One region of the Gordonia sp. NPDC003424 genome, then DNA from elsewhere that is predicted to be linked to it. Evidence: predicted binding sites of a transcription regulator. Region 1 holds the regulator's gene; each other region holds the start of a gene.
The links. Region 1 encodes LexA, which represses DNA repair genes until DNA is damaged. Its sites were predicted from a motif close to CGAACANNTGTTCG; they were not measured.
Positions count from the first base shown of each region.

Region 2: a site for LexA is predicted at 1,371-1,384, ahead of ACWDTI_RS17565 (alpha-ketoglutarate-dependent dioxygenase AlkB). Genes of this name have one in related genera too.
Region 3: a site for LexA is predicted at 1,705-1,718, ahead of ACWDTI_RS02575 (DUF222 domain-containing protein). Genes of this name have one in related genera too.
Region 4: a site for LexA is predicted at 1,065-1,078, ahead of ACWDTI_RS12740 (DUF222 domain-containing protein). Genes of this name have one in related genera too.

Region 1 covers NZ_JBSFQJ010000019.1:101,913-106,543, forward strand. The annotation lists gene hrpA (ATP-dependent RNA helicase HrpA) at 1-1,514, shown strand, start outside; gene nrdR (transcriptional regulator NrdR) at 1,488-1,973, opposite strand; gene ACWDTI_RS22455 (LysM peptidoglycan-binding domain-containing protein) at 1,999-2,556, opposite strand; gene lexA (transcriptional repressor LexA) at 2,792-3,505, shown strand; gene ACWDTI_RS22465 (phosphoenolpyruvate--protein phosphotransferase) at 3,516-4,631, opposite strand, start outside.
Region 2 covers NZ_JBSFQJ010000012.1:11,887-16,517, forward strand. The annotation lists gene ACWDTI_RS17560 (MMPL family transporter) at 1-1,236, opposite strand, end outside; gene ACWDTI_RS17565 (alpha-ketoglutarate-dependent dioxygenase AlkB) at 1,408-2,031, shown strand; gene ACWDTI_RS17570 (hypothetical protein) at 2,106-2,639, shown strand; gene ACWDTI_RS17575 (oxidoreductase) at 2,654-3,547, opposite strand; gene ACWDTI_RS17580 (adenylate/guanylate cyclase domain-containing protein) at 3,583-4,631, opposite strand, start outside.
Region 3 covers NZ_JBSFQJ010000001.1:572,807-577,437, reverse strand. The annotation lists gene ACWDTI_RS02580 (protein kinase domain-containing protein) at 1-1,535, shown strand, start outside; gene ACWDTI_RS02575 (DUF222 domain-containing protein) at 1,740-3,305, shown strand; gene ACWDTI_RS02570 (oxygenase MpaB family protein) at 3,565-4,631, opposite strand, start outside.
Region 4 covers NZ_JBSFQJ010000007.1:144,169-148,799, forward strand. The annotation lists gene ACWDTI_RS12735 (DNA polymerase III subunit gamma and tau) at 1-959, opposite strand, end outside; gene ACWDTI_RS12740 (DUF222 domain-containing protein) at 1,101-2,669, shown strand; gene ACWDTI_RS12745 (TetR/AcrR family transcriptional regulator) at 2,832-3,425, opposite strand; gene ACWDTI_RS12750 (MFS transporter) at 3,583-4,631, shown strand, end outside.

The DNA of each region.
Region 1 (4,631 bases):
AACAGCAACTGTTCGACTTCTACGATGCGCGCATCCCCGCCGAGGTGGTGTCGGCGCGGCATTTCGACACCTGGTGGAAGAAGGCGCGGCGCGCCACCCCCGACCTACTCGATCTGCGGCCGGAGGACGTGGCCGCCGACGTCGCGGTCGCCGACACCGACTTCCCGGGCGCCTGGCAGCAGGGCGAGACCCGGTTCGAACTGCGATACCGGTTCGAGCCCGGTGACCCGGAGGACGGCGTCACCGTCGTCATCCCGCGCCCGCTCCTCGATCACGTGCGGCCCGCCGGATTCGACTGGCTCGTCCCCGGTTTGCGGTCGGAGCTCGCCACCGAACTGATCAAGACGCTGCCGAAGGCACTGCGCAAGTCGATGGCACCGGCGCAGTCCTTCGCCGACCTCGCGCTGACCCGCCTCACCCCGCGCGCCGAACCGCTGATCACCGGGCTGGCCCGGGAACTGTCGACGATCACCGGGATGAGCCTGAGCCCCAACGACTTCGACGCCGAGAGACTGCCGGGTCATCTCACCATGAACTTCGCCGTGGCCAACCGGCGCGGCATCGTCGTGGCCGGCGGCAAGTCGCTCGCCGAGTTGAAGAAGCGCTTCTCCGACGAGGACGACGACACACCTGCGCGTCCGGTGTACACGACGTGGACGGCCGACGGCATCGGTGACCTCGCCCAGACGGTCACCTCTACGGTGGCCGGGCAGACACTGACCCGCTATCCGGCGCTCGAGGTGGTCACCGGCGCGGACGGCGGGACGGCAGGCGTGTCGGTGACCGAGGTCAACACCGAGGCCGACCGCGACCGGCGGATGTCCGAGGCCGTCGTCGTCCTCCTCGACCGGGCCATCCCCGCCCTGTCCAAGAAGGTCGCAACGGGCCTCGACCCGGCCGCACGACTCGCGTTGAGCCAGAGTCCGTATTCGCGGATAGACGATCTCGTCGCCGACTGCACCCGCCGGGCCATCCGGGATATGGTCGCCGACCGCGACCTCACCGGCATCCGCACGGCAGCGCAGTTCGACCGGTTGCGTGAGTCGGTGCGGCCGACGGTGAGTGCCGCGGCGCCGGAGTACTTCGCGATGGCCACCGCTGTATTGCGCGAACTGCCCGCGGTGCGCCGCGAGGTCGAGCGGCTCACCGGGCACCTCGCGGCCGACGATGTCGCCGATCAGCTGGGGAACCTGGTGTTCGACGGATTCGTGGCGGCCACGCCGCGCCGGCATCTGCAGCATCTACCCCGCTATCTCCGGGCGGCAACCCAGCGTCTGGGCGATCTGCCGGCCGCGGCCGGCCGCGATCGCGACGGCGTCAACGCCGTGGATCGGGTTGTCGCGCACTGGAATCAGCGACTGAATCAACTGCCGACCGCTCGCCGGGAGGCGTTCAACGAGTTCGCGCACTGGACCACCGAAGAGCTTCGGGTGAGCCTGTTCGCCCAGCGGCTCGGCACCGCGTATCCGATCTCGGAGAAGCGGGCGCTACGTGCTCTGGACGGGTTCCGCTGAGGCGTTCGGGTCCGGCGACACCCCGCGCAGATCGTCGATCTCGCGCTGGAAGTCCTCGAGCGACTCGAACGACCGGTACACCGATGCGAAGCGCAGATAGGCCACCTCGTCGAGGTCGCGCAGCGGACCGAGAATCGCCAGCCCCACCTCGTTACTGGGGATTTCGGCGGAACCGGACGAGCGGACCGCGTCTTCGACCTGCTGGGCGAGCTTGGCGAGTGCATCCTCGTCGACGTGGCGGCCCTGGCATGCGCGACGCACGCCGCGCATCACCTTCTCGCGGCTGAAGGGTTCGGTGACACCGTTGCGCTTGACCACCGCCAGCACCGCGCTCTCGACGGTGGAGAATCGGCGTCCGCATCGGGCACACGCCCGGCGGCGACGGATGGCCTGCCCCTCGTCGGCGACACGCGAGTCGATGACCTTGGTGTCTTCGTTCTTGCAAAACGGGCAGCGCATGCCACCGAGGATACCGGTCATGTCCTCAGCGATAGGCGGGTGCGACCAGCGCCTGACCCACATGCAGCCCGGCGCCGGACAGATCGTTGCGCTCGACGATGGCGTCGATCACCGCCTGCGCCGGTACGTCGGGCGCGACGCGCTCGGCGATGGAGGTCAGCGAGTCGCCCTGACGCACGTGCACGACCTCGGTGCCGATCGGCTCGGGTGTGACCGACGCCGCGTAGTCGGAGCCGATGATCGCGATGACCCAGACGAGGACGGCGAGACCCACGCCCACCAGGAGCGCCGCGGCGGCCAGCCGTCGGCGCAGGTAGACGCTGCTCGTGCCGGTGGTGCGGCCGCCGGCTGGTGTCGCGCAGCGCGTCCCCCGCACCCGCGCGCGCGACGGCCGGGCCACCGACGGCCGGGCCACCGGCGGTCGGCGATCGGCCTGCCGCCGGTCGGCGGGGCGGGTGAGGTCGGTGACGGCACGGTCGGCGCGCGCGGACCGCGTACCCGGCCGGACGGAGGTGTCGGGTTCGGGGACGTCCGAGCGGGGTGTGTGGGTGAGGGGTGTGCGGGTGAGAGTCGCGGTGGCCATGGTGTCTGTCCTTCTGCGGTCGGTGCTTGCGGGTCGCGCTGCCATCGATCACGTGTTCGATGAAACGTATGTTCGATTTCTAGCACGGGCCACCGACAAAGTCGCGCGAAGTTGCAAAACACCTCGAACACATGTTTGAACATGTCCGAGGATTGGGCTACTGTCGGCGCTGAAGGACCCAGACGACCAGCATTTTTCGGTGCTCGAGTCACCCAACCGACAGGAGGACCCACCGATGAGCGAGAAGGCCGGCGGGCCGGACACCCCCGACACCGCCACCGACACCGCCACCGACCCGCACGCCGCCGAGGCATCCCTGACCGCGCGCCAGCGCGGCGTGCTCGAATACATCCGCCAGTCGGTCCGCGAACGCGGATACCCACCGAGCATCCGGGAGATCGGGGACGCCGTCGGGCTGACCTCGACGTCGTCGGTGGCCCATCAGTTGCGCACGCTGGAGCGCAAGGGCCTCCTCAAGCGCGACCACAACCGGCCCCGGGCGGTGAACATCTCCGACGGCGATCCCACCAATCCGCCCGGCGGCTCCGCGGCCGGCGACGACACCTCGCTACCGACCCCCGCGTTCGTGCCGGTGCTCGGCCGGATCGCGGCAGGCGGACCGATCCTCGCCGAAGAGGCCGTCGAGGACGTGTTCCCGCTACCCCGCGAACTCGTCGGTGAGGGGTCCCTCTTCCTGCTGAAGGTCGTGGGTGAATCCATGATCGACGCCGCGATCTGCGACGGCGACTGGGTCGTGGTGCGTCAGCAGAACGTCGCCGACAACGGCGACATCGTCGCGGCGATGATCGACGGCGAGGCCACCGTGAAGACGTTCAAGCGGCGCAATGGTCACATCTGGCTGATGCCGCACAACGCGCTGTTCGAACCGATCCCCGGTGACGACGCCGCCATCCTCGGCAAGGTCGTCACCGTCATGCGGCGCGTCTGACCGGCACCGCTCAGCCGTCGAGCGCGGCAGTGGCCGCGGCTCGTGCGGCCACCGGGTCCGCGGTCGCCAGCACCGCTTCGGCGGCGGCGCGACACTGCGCCAGGGTCACGCCGGCCAACCGCGCACCGACCGCTGCCGCGGCCGCCGGCGCCGACGAGAGCGAGGTGACGCCCAGGCCCACCAACACGCACGCGAGCAGTGGGTCCGCGGCCGCCTCACCACACACACCGACCGTCTTGCCGGTCGCCTCCCCGGCTTGCCCGACGCTGTGGATCAGGTGCAGTGCGGCCGGTTGCCAGGGGTCGGTCAAACCGGCCAGTTCCGGGGACATCCGGTCGGCGGCCATCGTGTACTGCGTGAGGTCGTTGGTGCCGATCGACACGAAATCCACCTCGGCCAGGATCGCCGACGCCAGGACGGCCGCGGCGGGAACCTCCACCATCACGCCCGCGACCAGTCCGCGTCGGCGTACCTCACCGGCGAACTCGGCGGCCTCGGCGGCCGATGCGATCATCGGGGCCATGACCCACGCCGCGTTCCCGCTCGCTTCGGCGGCGGCGGCGATGGCGTCGAGCTGATGGGCACGGATCTCGGGATGTTCGATGGCAATCCGGTTGCCGCGCACGCCGAGTGACGGGTTCGCCTCGTCGAGGTTCGTGACGAACTTCAGCGGCTTGTCCGACCCGGCGTCCAGGGTCCGGATCACCACCTTCTGGCCCGGGAAGGCGTCGAGCACCTCCCGATAAAGCGTGGTCTGCTCCTCGACCGTGGGTTCGTCGGGCCGATCGAGGAACGCCAACTCGGTGCGGAACAGTCCGACGCCCTCGACCGGGAACGACGTCGCGCTCCGCGCCGACGCGCCGTCGGCGACATTCGCGAGTACGAGAACCTCGAAACCGTCGGCGGTGCGGCCGGGTCCCTTCCACGACTTGACCGCCTCGGCCTCGCGCCGGCTCTCCTCCACCGCCGCGACCGCGGTGGCCTCGTCGGGCTCGACCTCGATGGTGCCGGCGGTGCCGTCGACGAGAACCGTGCTGCCCGCCGCGACGACCTCCAGCCCGGACACCGCGACGACGCACGGGATGCCGAGCTGGCGCGCGATGATGGCGGTGTGGCTCGTCGGACC
Region 2 (4,631 bases), on a different contig from region 1:
CGACTGGGCCGGCGCCTCGTCGTCGCCGGTCATCGACATCCCCAGTTCGAGCTTCGACACGGGAATGGCTGCCAGCACGAGCACCAACAGCCCGCCGATGATGAACGGCAACGGTCGCTTCACCACCGTCCGCCCGACCTTCACGCCCACTGTGTCGGCGGTGTCGGATTCCTCCGCGTGCTTGATCCACGGGATACGCGGGCGGAAGGCGAAGCGTCCGACCGCGCCGAGCAGCGCCGGTATCAGGGTGAGCGCGGCAAGCACTGCCATCACGACCGCCACCGCGGCACCCATCCCCATCTGCGTGATGAGGGGGATGCCGATCACCATCAGCGCGACCACCGCGATGACGACGGTCAGACCGGCGAACACGACGGCCGAACCGGCAGTGCCGACCGCACGTCCGGCCGCGTCGGCGGCGGCGCCGCCTCGCTTGGCTTCGGTGCGATAGCGGGACACGATGAACAGCGCGTAGTCGATCGACACGGCGATGCCGAGCATCGTGACGATCCCAGTGGCGGTTTCGTTGATGCTGAGGAATTCCGCCGACAGGGTCAACAGCATGATGGTCAACATCACGCCCACGATTCCGGTGATGAGCGGAATGAAGGCCGCGATCAGGGCACCGAAGGCCACGATCATCACCACGAACGCGACCGCGAAGCCGATCAGTTCGGCCGTGCCACCGGCCTCCCTGACTTGCATCAGCGAGCCGGTCGCCTCGACCTGCAGACCCCCGCCCCGATGCTTGGCGAGAATGTCGGTGAGCTGCTCTTTCTGGTCGACGGTCAGATCCGTGATCTCGGTGTTCTGCCGGACCTGGATGAGACCCACCTGCCCACCGTCACCGAGCACCGCAGCCGACATCGCCGGCCGTGCCTGCGCCACGGCCACCGGGTTGGCGATCGTCGTGGCATCGTTCACGTCGGGCAGCTTCTGGAGGTCCTCGACCAGTGCATCGATCTGGGCGGAGTGTGCGGCGAGACCGTCGTCGGCGGCCACCAGCACGCTGGTCGACGCCCGCTCCTGCTGCTTCATCACGTCCGGGAAGTGCTCCTGGACCTGCTCGGTCGCGATACCGGAGTCGGTGCCCGGGAGGCTGAAATCCTTCGCGAACTTCGGGCTGAGCGCACCCACCAGCCCACCGACGGTCAGCGCGGCGATCAGCCAGACGGCGATGACCCACCACTTGTGGCGGAAGGAGAACCTTCCCACTCGAAACAGAAACGACGCCATCGCGATCTACCCTCCGCAGAAAGTGTTAGTGACTACCATTTGTTACTTGATAACAGAATCCTCGTCCGGGCGCCACGAACTCCAAGGTCACCGTGACGCAACTCGCGCGATGCCGTTGGTCGGGTATGCACTATCGAACATTTGTTCGTATTCTGAGGTACGCTTGGTGTCATGTCCGCAGGCATCCAGTCGTCCCTGTTCGACCAGTCGGACACCGTCACGATCGGGCCGCTCGACGAGATGGTCCGCCGGGAACTCTCCGACGGTGCCTGGGTCGACCTCCTGCCGGGCTGGATCCGGGGGTCACAAACCCTGTTCGACCGACTCCGTACCGACGTCGCGTGGCGGGCCGAGCGCCGGCAGATGTACGACCGAGTCGTCGATGTGCCGCGACTCGTCGCCATCTATCACCAGGCGTGCGACTTCCCCGATCAAGCGCTGGCCACCGCCCGTGATCGGCTGAGCGCCCACTATCGCGACGAGTTGCCGGGCGGGTTCGCCACCGCCGGTCTGTGTCTCTACCGCGACGGCGCCGACAGCGTCGCCTGGCACGGGGACCGGATCGGGCGCGGGAACACCGAGGACACGATGGTCGCGATCGCCTCGCTCGGGTCTCCACGACCACTTCTACTGCGGCCACGCGGCGGCGGACCGTCGCTGCGTTTCGTCGTGGGCCCCGGCGACCTCCTCGTGATGGGTGGCAGCTGTCAACGCACCTGGGAGCACGCGGTACCCAAGACCCTCGGCGTCGGGGCGCGGATCAGCGTGCAGTTCCGCCCGCTCGGCGTTTGGTGATTCGGGCCGACAGCGCGGCCCATGCTTTAATCAAATCGTTATCAAAGCCCCGGGGTCGAGGACGAAAGAGAATCATGAAACGCACGTCCATTGCTGCTGTCCTATTGAGCGCGGCGGCCATCGCCGCTGTCGCCGCACCCGCGTCCGCCGGCCCGCTCGGTGACCTGTTCGGGAGTTCGGGCAGCGCCGATTCGGGTAGCTCGGACCTGCTCGATTCGGGCAGTGCGGCGCTCGGGTCGTCGAGTGACAAGCCGAAGCACTACGGCAAGCTCGGTCGCGCCGACGCACCCAACGGGGTGAAGTCGATCAACACCTGGGTCTACGCACCCAATGCGCAGCCGACCAGCACGAACACCTATCCGAAGAACTCCCAGCTCGGCGTGCGCTGGAACTCGACTATCGACTCCGGACCGGTGGTCGACGGCAACGAATGCAAGATCGAGGTCCGTATCAGCGGACCGAAGATCCCGGCCAAGGCGCAGGTCTTCAAGACCGAGGACTGCACATCGGTCAAGTCGTACATGCTGCGCACACCCGGCTCCTATGCGATCAGCGTCACGGACCTCATCTCGGGCGCGTCGAACTCGATCACCTTCGACGTCGCGTAGGTCGTCGGAAGGTTTCAGACCTCGAACGGGATGCCGCTGAGTTTCTCCGATGCGGTCCACAACCCGCCGCGGATCGCGACGTCGTCGGCCCGCTTGTGGTAACCGGAAACGCCGGGCGCCCCACGCATGCCGAAGAGTTCCGTCGGACCGTAGAACGTGCCGTTGGTCGCGTCGGGTGAGGTCGCCGCGTAGAGGGTCGGCAGCGCGCCGGAGGCGGCGGACTGGACGACCGGCAGCTTGTTCATCAGGCGCATGAACACGTCCTGGACCGACTCGGTCCGGCCCTGCAATTCTGTCGCGGCATAACCGGGATGCGCGATCATCGAGGTCGTCGTCGAGCCGGCTTCCGTCAGGCGTGCGGCAAGTTCCTTGCCGAACATCAGGTTGGCCATCTTGGAATCGCCGTAGGCCTGCCACCGCCGATAGCGGCGCTTCTCCCAGTTCAGGTCGCCGAGGTCGATGCGGCCGAGCTGATGCATGCCCGACGACAAGGTGACGACCCGATCGGCGATGCGATCGAGAACGAGTGCCGTCAACGCGAAATGACCGAGATGATTGGTGCCCATCTGCATTTCGAAGCCTTGTGCGGTGCGGCGCAGCGGGATCGCCATCACCCCGGCGTTGTTGACGAGCACATCGGCACCGGAGAATCCGTCGGCGAATCGACGCACCGAGTCGAGGTCGGCGAGATCGAGCTGCGCGACGGTGGCCGCCGACCCGATCTCACCGGCGACCGCGTCGGCCTTGGCCGTGTTGCGGCACGCGAGAGTCACCTGCGCACCGGCCCGTGCCAGCGCCTTGGCGGTTTCCGCGCCGAGACCGCTGTTCGCCCCGGTCACGACGAACCTGCGTCCCGCCTGGTCGGGAATGTCGCCCGTTGACCAGCCCATCGTCTGTCCCCCAATCATCGAAGTCACTTGCCGTCACGCTATTGACGGACACCTCACCCGTCAACGGGACGGCCGTCGGTGCCGGAGACCGGGAATGGCGGCCGGATCAGGCCGGCCACCCCGGCGCGTGCCGGCCGGAGGAGCCCCGCAACCATGTCGCCGACCGTGGTCCGTGAATCGGGGCGTCCGGCGAGCTCGACGGGCACGTACACGTCGGTGGGCGTGTTGCGCCCGCGCAGGACCCGCGACCCCACCGACTGCCAGCTCTGCGACTCATCGCCGCATTCGGCGATCGCGCTTCCGCTGGCCAGCACCGGAACCTTGGCCGTCTTGGCCATCTCCGAGAGCCGGGCACATTCGTTGACCGGGTCCCCGATGACCGTGTACTCGTATCGTTGTTCGGCACCGACATTCCCGGCAAATGACATCCCGAACGACACCCCGATGCCCCAGCGGACAGGCAGCTCCTCGAGGCGAGCAGCGAGTTCTCGCGCGGCGGCCAGCGCGGCGCCGGCGGGTTGATCGATCGCCACGGGCGCGCCGAAGACCGCCAGCGCGGCGTCACCCTCGAACTTGTTGACGAAGCCTCCGTGGCTGTCGACCACGTCGGCGACGACGGTGAAGAATCCGTTGAGCAGCTCCACGGTGTCTTGCGGATCCTGCTGCGCGGCGATCGAGGTGGAGCCGATGATGTCGACGAACAGGACGCCGACCTCGGTGTTCGTGCCGTGCATCCCTACGCCGTGGCTCAGGGCGAGTTCGGCGACGGTGTCGCCGACGTGTCGGGCGAAGAGCTCGCGCATGCGTTCCCGCTCGTCGAGGCCCGTCACCATCTCGTTGAAGCCGTTTTGCAGCACCCCGAGTTCCGATGAGTCGTAGACGTCGACATGGGTGGTCAGGTCGCCTTGCTGAACCTTCTGCACCGCGTGCCGCAGCTCGGTGAGCGGATCGATCACGGCTTGCCCGACCAGCGCGATCACCCGGGCGCCGGTGGCCAGACCCACCATCGCGAGGACCACCGCGGCCCAGTCGATGGCGCCGGCGACCGGCGGCAGCAACCCCGACCAGCGGCCGATGTTGAGGATCAGGAGTCCGGCCATCG
Region 3 (4,631 bases), on a different contig from region 1:
CGCTCAGCGGTGAGCCGCGCGGGCAGGCGCTGCTGGAAGACATCGAGGCGCGAGATCTGTTCCTGCGCAGGACCGACCCGGACGGCTACTGGTTCCGCTTCCATCCGCTGTTCCTCGAATTCCTTCGCCGGCGACTCGAACGCGACCATCCCGAATTGGTCATCCCACTCCATGAGTCGGCGTCGACATGGTATGCCGAACACGGCATGCTCGCCGAAGCTGTGGATCATGCTCTCGCAGCGGAAGATCCGCGCCGAGCCGTTGCTCTGGTCGAGGCCGACGGTCGTACCCTGCTCGAACACTCGCAGATGACCACGCTCCTCGGTCTGATCGACAAGCTTCCGCCGAGTGCGGTCGCTTCGAGTCCGCGGCTGCAGTTGGCGGCCGCCTGGTCGAATGTGCTTCTGCATCACACGGATCGGGCGCGAGCCGCGATCGACCGGATGAGGAGCGCGCTGTCCGCCGAGTCGCCGGACGCTCCCGACGTCGCCGGTATGCGGATAGAAGCCGATGTCGCGCTGGCGTGCACCGACGCCACCGCCGATCGCGTCGACCGCATCGATGACCTCGTCGCCGAGTGCCTCGTTCGTCCAGAGTCGTTGCCGCCCTTCGTCGTCTCGTCTGCTGCGGATGTGTCGACGATGAGCGCGATCATGCGGTTCGACTTCGACGAGGCGCATCGCCGACAGATGTGGGCCCTGCCGTACCACGAGCAGAACACGGGCGCGTACGCGGTGATGTACGGGTACGCGCTCGATGGCCTGGCCTACATCGAGGAACTCGCCCTCGATCACGCCGAACAGTGTCTGCGCAGCGCGGTGCATGTGTCGCGCAGCAATGTCACTACCGGTCGGTCGCAGGCCTATCGACTTTCTGCCGGATTGCTCGCCCAACTGCTCTATCAGCGGGGCGACGCCGACGAGGCGAGCGGGCTCCTCGAGGACAGCCTGACCTTGGCGCCCGACGAAGGCATCACCGACATGATTCGCGCCAGGTATGTCACCGGGGCACGTCTGGCGGTGCAACGCGGCGATCTCGCTCGCGCGGCCGATCTGCTCGACGAGGCGGCGGACGTCGCCGACCGCATCGAAACACGAAGGCTCCGTGCCTTTGTGGAGGTCGAGATGATCGCCCTGGGGGTCCCGACCCGACGGACGTTGCACCCCCGCGTCGATTACGCCCATCGCGCACAACCGGCCAACGGATTCGCGGAGATCATCGCCCAGGCCGAGGAGGAAGCCGCCATCCGGCTGCTGCTCCGCGACCCCGGCGGTGTCGAGCTCGCCTGTCACTGGGCGCGGGAATGGGTGGACTACCTGGCCGGCAGCCATCGTCGTCGCGCCGTGTTGCAGGCGCGGCGGTTGCTCGCCCTGTGTCTGGCGACGGCGGGACGGACAGATGAAGCGCAGGACCAAATGGCCATGGTGCTGTCCATCTGCGACGAGGCCGGCATGGTCCGGTTCACGGCCGACGGCGGGAAGGGCGTGGCCTCCATCGCGACCGCGGCGCGATCCATTGGTGGCGGCCACTTTTGAGCGCCTGAGCCGCAATTCTTTGCGGTGCAACGCGTTACGGATTCCGTTCCTCGGCGAGGCGTGAATCGAGCCCTCCGAATCCTGGTCTGCGAGCGTGAGCCGGGCCCACAAAGGTCCCACTCTGAACCGAATGAAACCCTTGCCATAAAGTCCACCATCGGTTAGACTTCGAACATCAGTTCGAGAGGATGGGGGTGATGCTCGATGGCTGACTACTCCGGCGGGGACGCGACGATCGTGTCGCTCTACCGCGAACTTGAGGATGTGCTGGACAAGATCGCCGCGGCCGATACCACTCCCGCCTCTGACGGCGAGGTCGTGGCGGTCGCCGAAGCCCATGAACGTTCTGCGCGACGGGTGAGTTTCCTTGGGCTGCAGCGGGTCCTGGACTGCTCGGACCGCAACGTGGTCGCCGAGCACGGCTACCGCTCCCTCAGTGACTTCATGGTGGACCGGCTGCGGATCACCGACCCCGGCCGGCGCCGTAAGCAGATGGCCGCCCTGCTGTCGTTGCACGCACTGTCCGGGGAGAAGCTCGACCCGCAGTGTCCGACCCTGGCCGAGGCGTACGCCGAGGGCGCGATCGGTGTCGATCACGCGGTCACGGTGATCACCGTGCTCGACAAGCTCCCCGCCACACTCGATGCCGAGCAGCGGGCGGCGGCCGAGGAGTTGATGGCCGACTACGCGCGGGTGCACACGCCGAAAGAGTTGACCACTCTCGGTGCCCGGCTGCTGGCCCACCTGGACCCCGACGGTGCCCTTTCCGACGAGAAGGATCGGGCGCGGCGGCGCAGCCTGCACCTGTCCAAGCAGGACGCGCAACTGATGAGCACCCTCGAAGGGCAACTCGACCCGGTCACCCGTGCCCTGTTGGATGTGGTGCTCGATGCGTGGGCGGCGCCTGGGATGAACCACCCCGACGACGACGCATCACCCAAGGGCAGTAAGGACGATGCCGATCCCGAGGCCCTCAAGCAGGCCGCCGAGCGGGATCTCCGCACGCCGGGCCAACGCAACCACGACGCGCTGCACGCCCTGCTGCAGACGGTCGCCGACGGTGGGCTACTCGGGAAGAGTCACCGTGGGCTGCCGCCACATCTGATCATCACCATCAGCGAAACCGAGCTCCGCGAACGCGCCGGGGTGGCCACCACCGCCGGTGGGGCTGTCCTGCCGATTGGCGACGTGATCGAACTGGCCGCCGAAGCCCACCAGCACCTCGCCGTCTTCGCCGACCACACCGCTCAACCGTTGTATCTGGGGCGGGCCAACCGGTTCGCCAGCCAGGCGCAACGGATGATGCTGCTCGCGCGCGACGGCGCCACCTGTACCTGCCCGGGCTGCTCCCAGCCGTTCACCCGCACCGAGGCGCATCACGCCGAACAGGATTGGAAAGACGGCGGGTACACCGACGTCCAGGATCTGGCCGCGGCGTGCCCGACCCACAATCGGATGGTCGGCGACAAGCCCGGTCAGTGGTCGACCCACATCATCAAGACCGGGCCTGATGCCGGACGGCCCGCCTGGACGCGCAACGGCCTCCGCGGGAAGGGGCGGGCGCGGGTCCGAGTGGATCGCACCCGAGAGGTGGCCGAGGCGTTCGCCCGCCACCTGCGCCGGGGTGACCAGCCGCGGCCACCCCAGAATCGTTCGGGCGCAACCCAACCCAAAACCCCGACCGGACCGCCCGGCCACCCCGAGGAACGTCGGCGAGTCGGCCGGCTGATCGCGTCGGGGTGGGCGGTGAACGTCGTCGAGCTGGGGTGACCCTTCGACACGCTCGCCCGGCCAGCGCCTCGTGGGCTCCTCAGGAGCGAAAGAAGACGCTCGCGGGGTCGTGAGCAAGCGAGCCTGCGGGCGTGTGAGAAGCGCGCTGCGCTCGCGGGCTTCTCAGGGTCGGGGTTGACGCTTGCTCGCTGCGCCGGCGCCTCGAGACCGAAACGGACCTACCCGCCACCACACCATCGACGACAGGGTCAGAATCGCCGAGATTCGGTGGCGGGTAGGTTATTCCCCCCGCGCTATTTCAGTTGTAGTGCGGATTGTTGAACACCGGGATCTCGATGTTGATCGGCATCCGCAATTCCGACATGTAGAACAGGACGAACTGACGAAGGAACTCGTCGATGAGCCAGTACGCCTCCCTCGGCATACCCACGTTCAGTAGCCCTTCTCGAATGGCAACGTAAGGGCCCCAAGCGGTTTCGAGGAGGGGGCTCCAGACCGGCTCGCGCGGGATGTTCAGCCAGTCGGCCGCCCGGTCGCCGAGAACGAATCGGGTCAACGCGCCGAGCACCGGGCGTGACAGCAGGCTCAGATCCAGGTTTCGGCCGAGGTCGAGCAGCATGTCGGCGAGCTTGATGCCCTCGGGAGTCGGAGCCAGGATCGGGTCGAGCACCTGCCTGGCCTGCGAGTCGGCGGTGTGCCAGGAGTTCGGGATGTACTCGTCCTTGACGCCCAGCATGTGTGCGGTGATCTGCCAGGAGTGCAGGAATCCCTCGGACTCGTCGGCGGCGATCGGCACGTTCCATTTCTTGAAGTTGCGCATGACGCTGGTAGGCAGGCTGTGCCAGGTCACCATGATGTCGGCCTGGCTGATGGGGGTCTTCTCGGTCGCAACGTGTTCCCACCACGGCGACTGGGGGAGGAGGTGGCGTACAGCGGCGTGGGCGAGACGAGTCTTGACACAGGTGATGACCATCTCGCCGTCGGGCTGATACGCGTTGAGCGACCCGATGTCGTAACCGAGCTTCGCGGTCTTGGTGATGCGGTCCTTGAGGTCCCAGCCGCCCTTGGAGTAGTAGACCGCGCGGGCTTCGCGGGGGATGATCGTGCTCATCATGCCGCTGGCGAATCCGTACAGCACGCCGAGGTAGGTGCCGCGTTTCTGATTGAACTTCACCGCGGTCGCGAGCTTGCCCTGGTCGGTCCACTTCGGCAGTTGCCGGGCGTGCTCGAGGAAGTCGTGAAGTTCCTTCGGGAGGCCCGCCGGCAACGGTTGACCGTTCTTGGTCCATGAACGCAGGATGCGATTGACCTCGGGAATCTGACCGCGGTCGAGCAACTTCGCGATGACGGGGTCGGCCTCGTCGT
Region 4 (4,631 bases), on a different contig from region 1:
TGCGCCTGCATCCGCTGTAGCTGATCACCGGGCGCCTCCACCAAACCGCGGTCGGCCGCATCCGGAACCGCTTGCAGCAGAATCAGATCTCGCAGTCGTTCGAGGAGGTCGACGGCAAAACGTCGAGGGTCGTGGCCGGCGTCGACGACCTTCTCGACAGTCCCGAACAACGCCGCACCGTCGGCCGCGGCCAGGGCGTCGATCGCCTCGTCGATGAGCGCGATGTCGGTGACACCCAGCAACGCCAATGCGCGGTCGTAGGTGACACCCTCCTCGGACGCGCCCGCCAACAGTTGGTCGAGGATGCTCAACGAGTCTCGCGGCGATCCACCGCCGGCTCGGATGACCAGCGGGTACACCTCGGGCGCCACCGTGACCTGCTCTTGCTCACAGATCCGTTCGAGAAGCCCACGCATCACCGGCGGGGCCAGCAGCCGGAACGGATAGTGATGCGTCCGAGAACGGATGGTGGGCAACACCTTTTCCGGTTCGGTCGTCGCGAACACGAAGATCAGGTGCTCCGGCGGCTCCTCGACGATCTTGAGCAGCGCGTTGAAGCCGGCGTTGGTGACCATGTGCGCCTCGTCGACGATGAACACGCGATAGCGCGATTCCGAGGGGGCGTAGAACGCTCGATCACGGAGTTCACGCGTGTCGTCGACGCCACCGTGGCTGGCCGCGTCGAGCTCGATCACGTCGAGATTGCCCGCCCCACCCGGCCCGAGTGCCGTACAGGAATCACATGTGCCGCACGGCGTCGACGTCGGCCCGTGCACACAATTCAGCGATCGCGCCAAGATGCGTGCCGACGAGGTCTTACCGCAGCCGCGCGGCCCGGAGAACAGGTACGCGTGATTGATTCGGCCGGAGTCGAGGGCTCGGCTCAGAGGGTCGGTGACGTGCTCCTGACCGACGACCTCGGCGAAGGTTGCCGGACGATAGGTGCGATACAGAGCCACGCGTCGAGAGTACCGGCGATCACCGACATCGCGATCTGCTCCCCCACAGGCGGGCACGGCGACCGAATTCGCCCTTGTTTGGCCGCGCTTCATCCGGTAGACTTTCGAACATCAGTTCGAGTGACTTGGGGAGGGGGCTCGATGACCAGCGACACCGCAACTGGCGACTCGGAGATTGTCGGGCTCTACCGCGAACTCGACGACCTGCTCGATCGGATCGCCGCCGTCGACACCACCCCGGCCTCCTCCGACGAGATCGTGGCGGTCGCCGAAACCCATGAACGCTCCGCGCGGCGGATGAGCTTCTTCGGGCTGCAGCGGCTGCTGGAGTGTTCGGACCGCAACATCGTCGCCGAGGAAGGCTACCGCTCCCTCAGCGATTTCATGGTGGACCGGTTGCGGATCACCGACCCCGGCCGACGTCGCAAGCAGATCGCCGCGCTGCTGTCGTTGCACGCGCTGTCGGGGGAGTTGCTTGATCCGCAGTGCCCGACGCTGGCCGAGGCCTTCGCGGAGGGCGCGATCGGTGTCGATCACGCGGTCACGGTGATCACCGTGCTCGACAAACTCCCCGCCACGCTCGACGCCGAGCAGCGGTCGGCGGCCGAGGAGTTGATGGCCGACTACGCGCGGGTGCACAGCCCGAAAGAGTTGACCACCCTGGGTGCGCGGCTGCTGGCCCATCTCGATCCCGACGGCGCGCTGACCGACGAGAAGGATCGGGCGCGGCGACGCAGCCTGCACCTGTCCAAGCAGGACGCCCAACTCATGAGCACCCTGGAAGGACAACTGGATCCGGTCACCCGGGCGCTGTTGGATGTGGTGCTCGACGCGTGGGCAGCGCCTGGCATGAACAACCCCCAGGACGAACTGTCACCGCGGGGCAGCAAAGACGACGCCGACCTCGACGTGCTCAAGCAGGCGGCCGAGCGGGACCTCCGCACGCCGGGGCAACGTAACCACGACGCCCTGCATGCCCTGCTCCAGGCGGTCGCCGACGGCGGGCTGTTGGGCAAGAGTCACCGCGGGCTGCCGCCACATCTGATCATCACGATCTCCGAGACCGAACTGCGCGAACGTGCCGGGGTGGCGTCCACCGCGGGTGGGGCTCTCCTGCCGATCGCCGACGTGATCGAGTTGGCGGCCGAAGCCCACCAGCATCTCGCCGTGTTTGCCGACCACACCGCCCAACCGTTGTACCTGGGACGGGCCAACCGGTTCGCCAGCCAGGCCCAACGGATGATGCTGCTCGCGCGCGACGGCGCCACCTGCACCTGCCCGGGTTGCAGTCAGCCGTTCACCCGCACCGAGGCGCATCACGCCGAACGGGACTGGGCCGAGGGTGGGCTCACCGACGTCCAGGATCTGGCTGCCGCGTGCCCGACCCACAACCGGATGGTCGGCGACAAACCCGGCCAGTGGTCGACCCACATCATCGCCGACGGACCCGATGCCGGGCGGCCCGCCTGGACCCGCAATGGCCGACGTGGGAAGGGTCGAGCACGGGTCCGGGTGGATCGCACCCGGGAGGTGGCCGAAGCCTTCGCCCGCCACCTGCGCCGGGGTGACCAGCCGCGGCCACCCCAGAATCGTTCGGGCGCAACCCAACCCAAAACCCCGACCGGACCGCCCGGCCACCCCGAGGAACGCCGACGAGTCGGCCGGCTGATCGCCGCCGGATGGGCCGTCAACGTCGTCAACCTCAGCTGACCCTTCGAGACGCTCGCTCGCTGCGCTCGCGGGCTCCTCAGGGACCGGGGTGACGTTGGCCTGCTGCGCTCTCGGCGCCGAGAAGACGGATCGCAAGGCGACTGGCTTCTCGCAGCCCGGCGAGCGAGTAGCAATCGCGCCACATCCAGGGCGCAGCAGACGTCAGGAGTCGCCCACCAGCAGGAACATCCACGAATCGGTCAGCGTATCGAGACAGACCTCGCGGGGCGTGATCCAGCCGGTGCGAAACCATCGCTGCGACATGTATTCGAGCTGACCGAAGGCCAGCACGCAGCGCACGCGGCGGTCGGCCTTACGGAACCGGCCGGCCTTCGTCAGGCCCGCCTGCATGGACGAGACCGTGTCGTCGAACCACTTCTCGATGGTCTGGTCGACATCGGTCTCGATGGATGCCGCCTGATACGCGACCACCATGTACGGCCGGATGATCTCCCACTGCGTGAACTTGCGGTCGAGCCATGCCCGGATGAGTTCACGCGAGCCGCTCTCGACCACCTTTTGCAGCGGCGGGTCGTCGGCATCGGTGAGGATGTCGTCCACGCTCCGCACGAGTTCGGACATCACGTCGGCCTTCGACGGAAAGTGGAGGTAGAAGGTTGCACGCGTGGTGCCCGCGGCAGTGGCGATGTCGTCGATGGTGGTCGCCGCGTAGCCCTTTTCCTCGAATTTCTTGAGGGCGGTGTCCAGCAGGAGCTGGCGCGTCTGCTGTTTCTGGAGCTCCCGGAGCGTTGCCATGACGTCAGAGTAACGGGAGAAACCCAGGCTACGCCGAGTACTTCTACAATTCTAGTCGTATTTTCACTTGACAGTATGTAAGTTCAGATCCTATGTTGTTGCTCGCATCACAGTCACCCCCGACCGTGATCTGCACTTCGATCCCCGAAGGAACCTCATGAGCAACGATCCGACTCTCTCGACCGACCCATCCCGGTCGTCCCCGCCGCGCGACGAAGCACCCGCCACCAGCCGGCGCGCGACGGCCACGCTTGTCGCCGCATCGCTATCGGTGATGGTGGCGCAGATCATCAATGCCCTGCCGGGCGCGCTCAATGGCACCTTCCAGCAGGAATTCGGCGCAGTCGGCTCGCAGCTGACCTGGATCGCGGCGGCGTTCATGATCCCGGTCGTCGTCTTCGAGCTGACCTTCGGCGTGCTCGGTGACCGCTACGGCCACCGCAAGCTGGTCGTCGGTGGCTCGCTGTTGCTGGTGATGGGCTCGCTGGTGGCGACCCTGGCACCGACCGTGCAGTGGATGTGGGTGGCGTCTGCGATCAACGGGCTCGCGGCCGGCGCCATCTTCCCCGCGTCGCTGGCACTCGTCGCGTCGATGGGTACCACCGCACACGACCGCATCCGCAACATCGCGATCTGGGCCGGGTTCCTGTCCGCGGGCTCGGCGATCTCCCCGCTGATCGGCGGCATGCTCGCCGACGCCGGCTGGTGGCGCGGGTCCTACGTCTTCGTCATGGTCGTCGCGGTCATCGCGGCCGTGCTGACCCAACTGATCGCCCAGGAATCGACCAAACGCCCTGAACGCCGCCCCGATGTGTGGGGCCAGATCACTTTCGCGCTCGGCCTGATCGCCGTGCTGTTCGGCCTGATGCAGGGCCCCGAGTCGGGCTGGGGTTCGACACCGGTGGTCGCTGCCCTGGTCGCCGGCGCGGTGCTGCTGGTCGTGTTCGTGATCATCGAGACCAAGGTGTCCTCGCCACTTCTCGACCTCAACCTGTTCCGCATCCGCCAGTTCAGTGTGTCCTCGGTGGTCGCGGTCGTCGGCATGTTCGCGTTCCTCGGCGCCTGCTATTCGACGAGCATGTGGCTCGGCCCGGTGCAGCACCAGAGTCCGCTGTCCACCGGGCTGATGTTCCTCCTACTGCAGGGTCCGGCGTTCGTCCTGATTCCCGTCATCAGCCGCCTACAGATCCGAGTCGCGCCGCATCT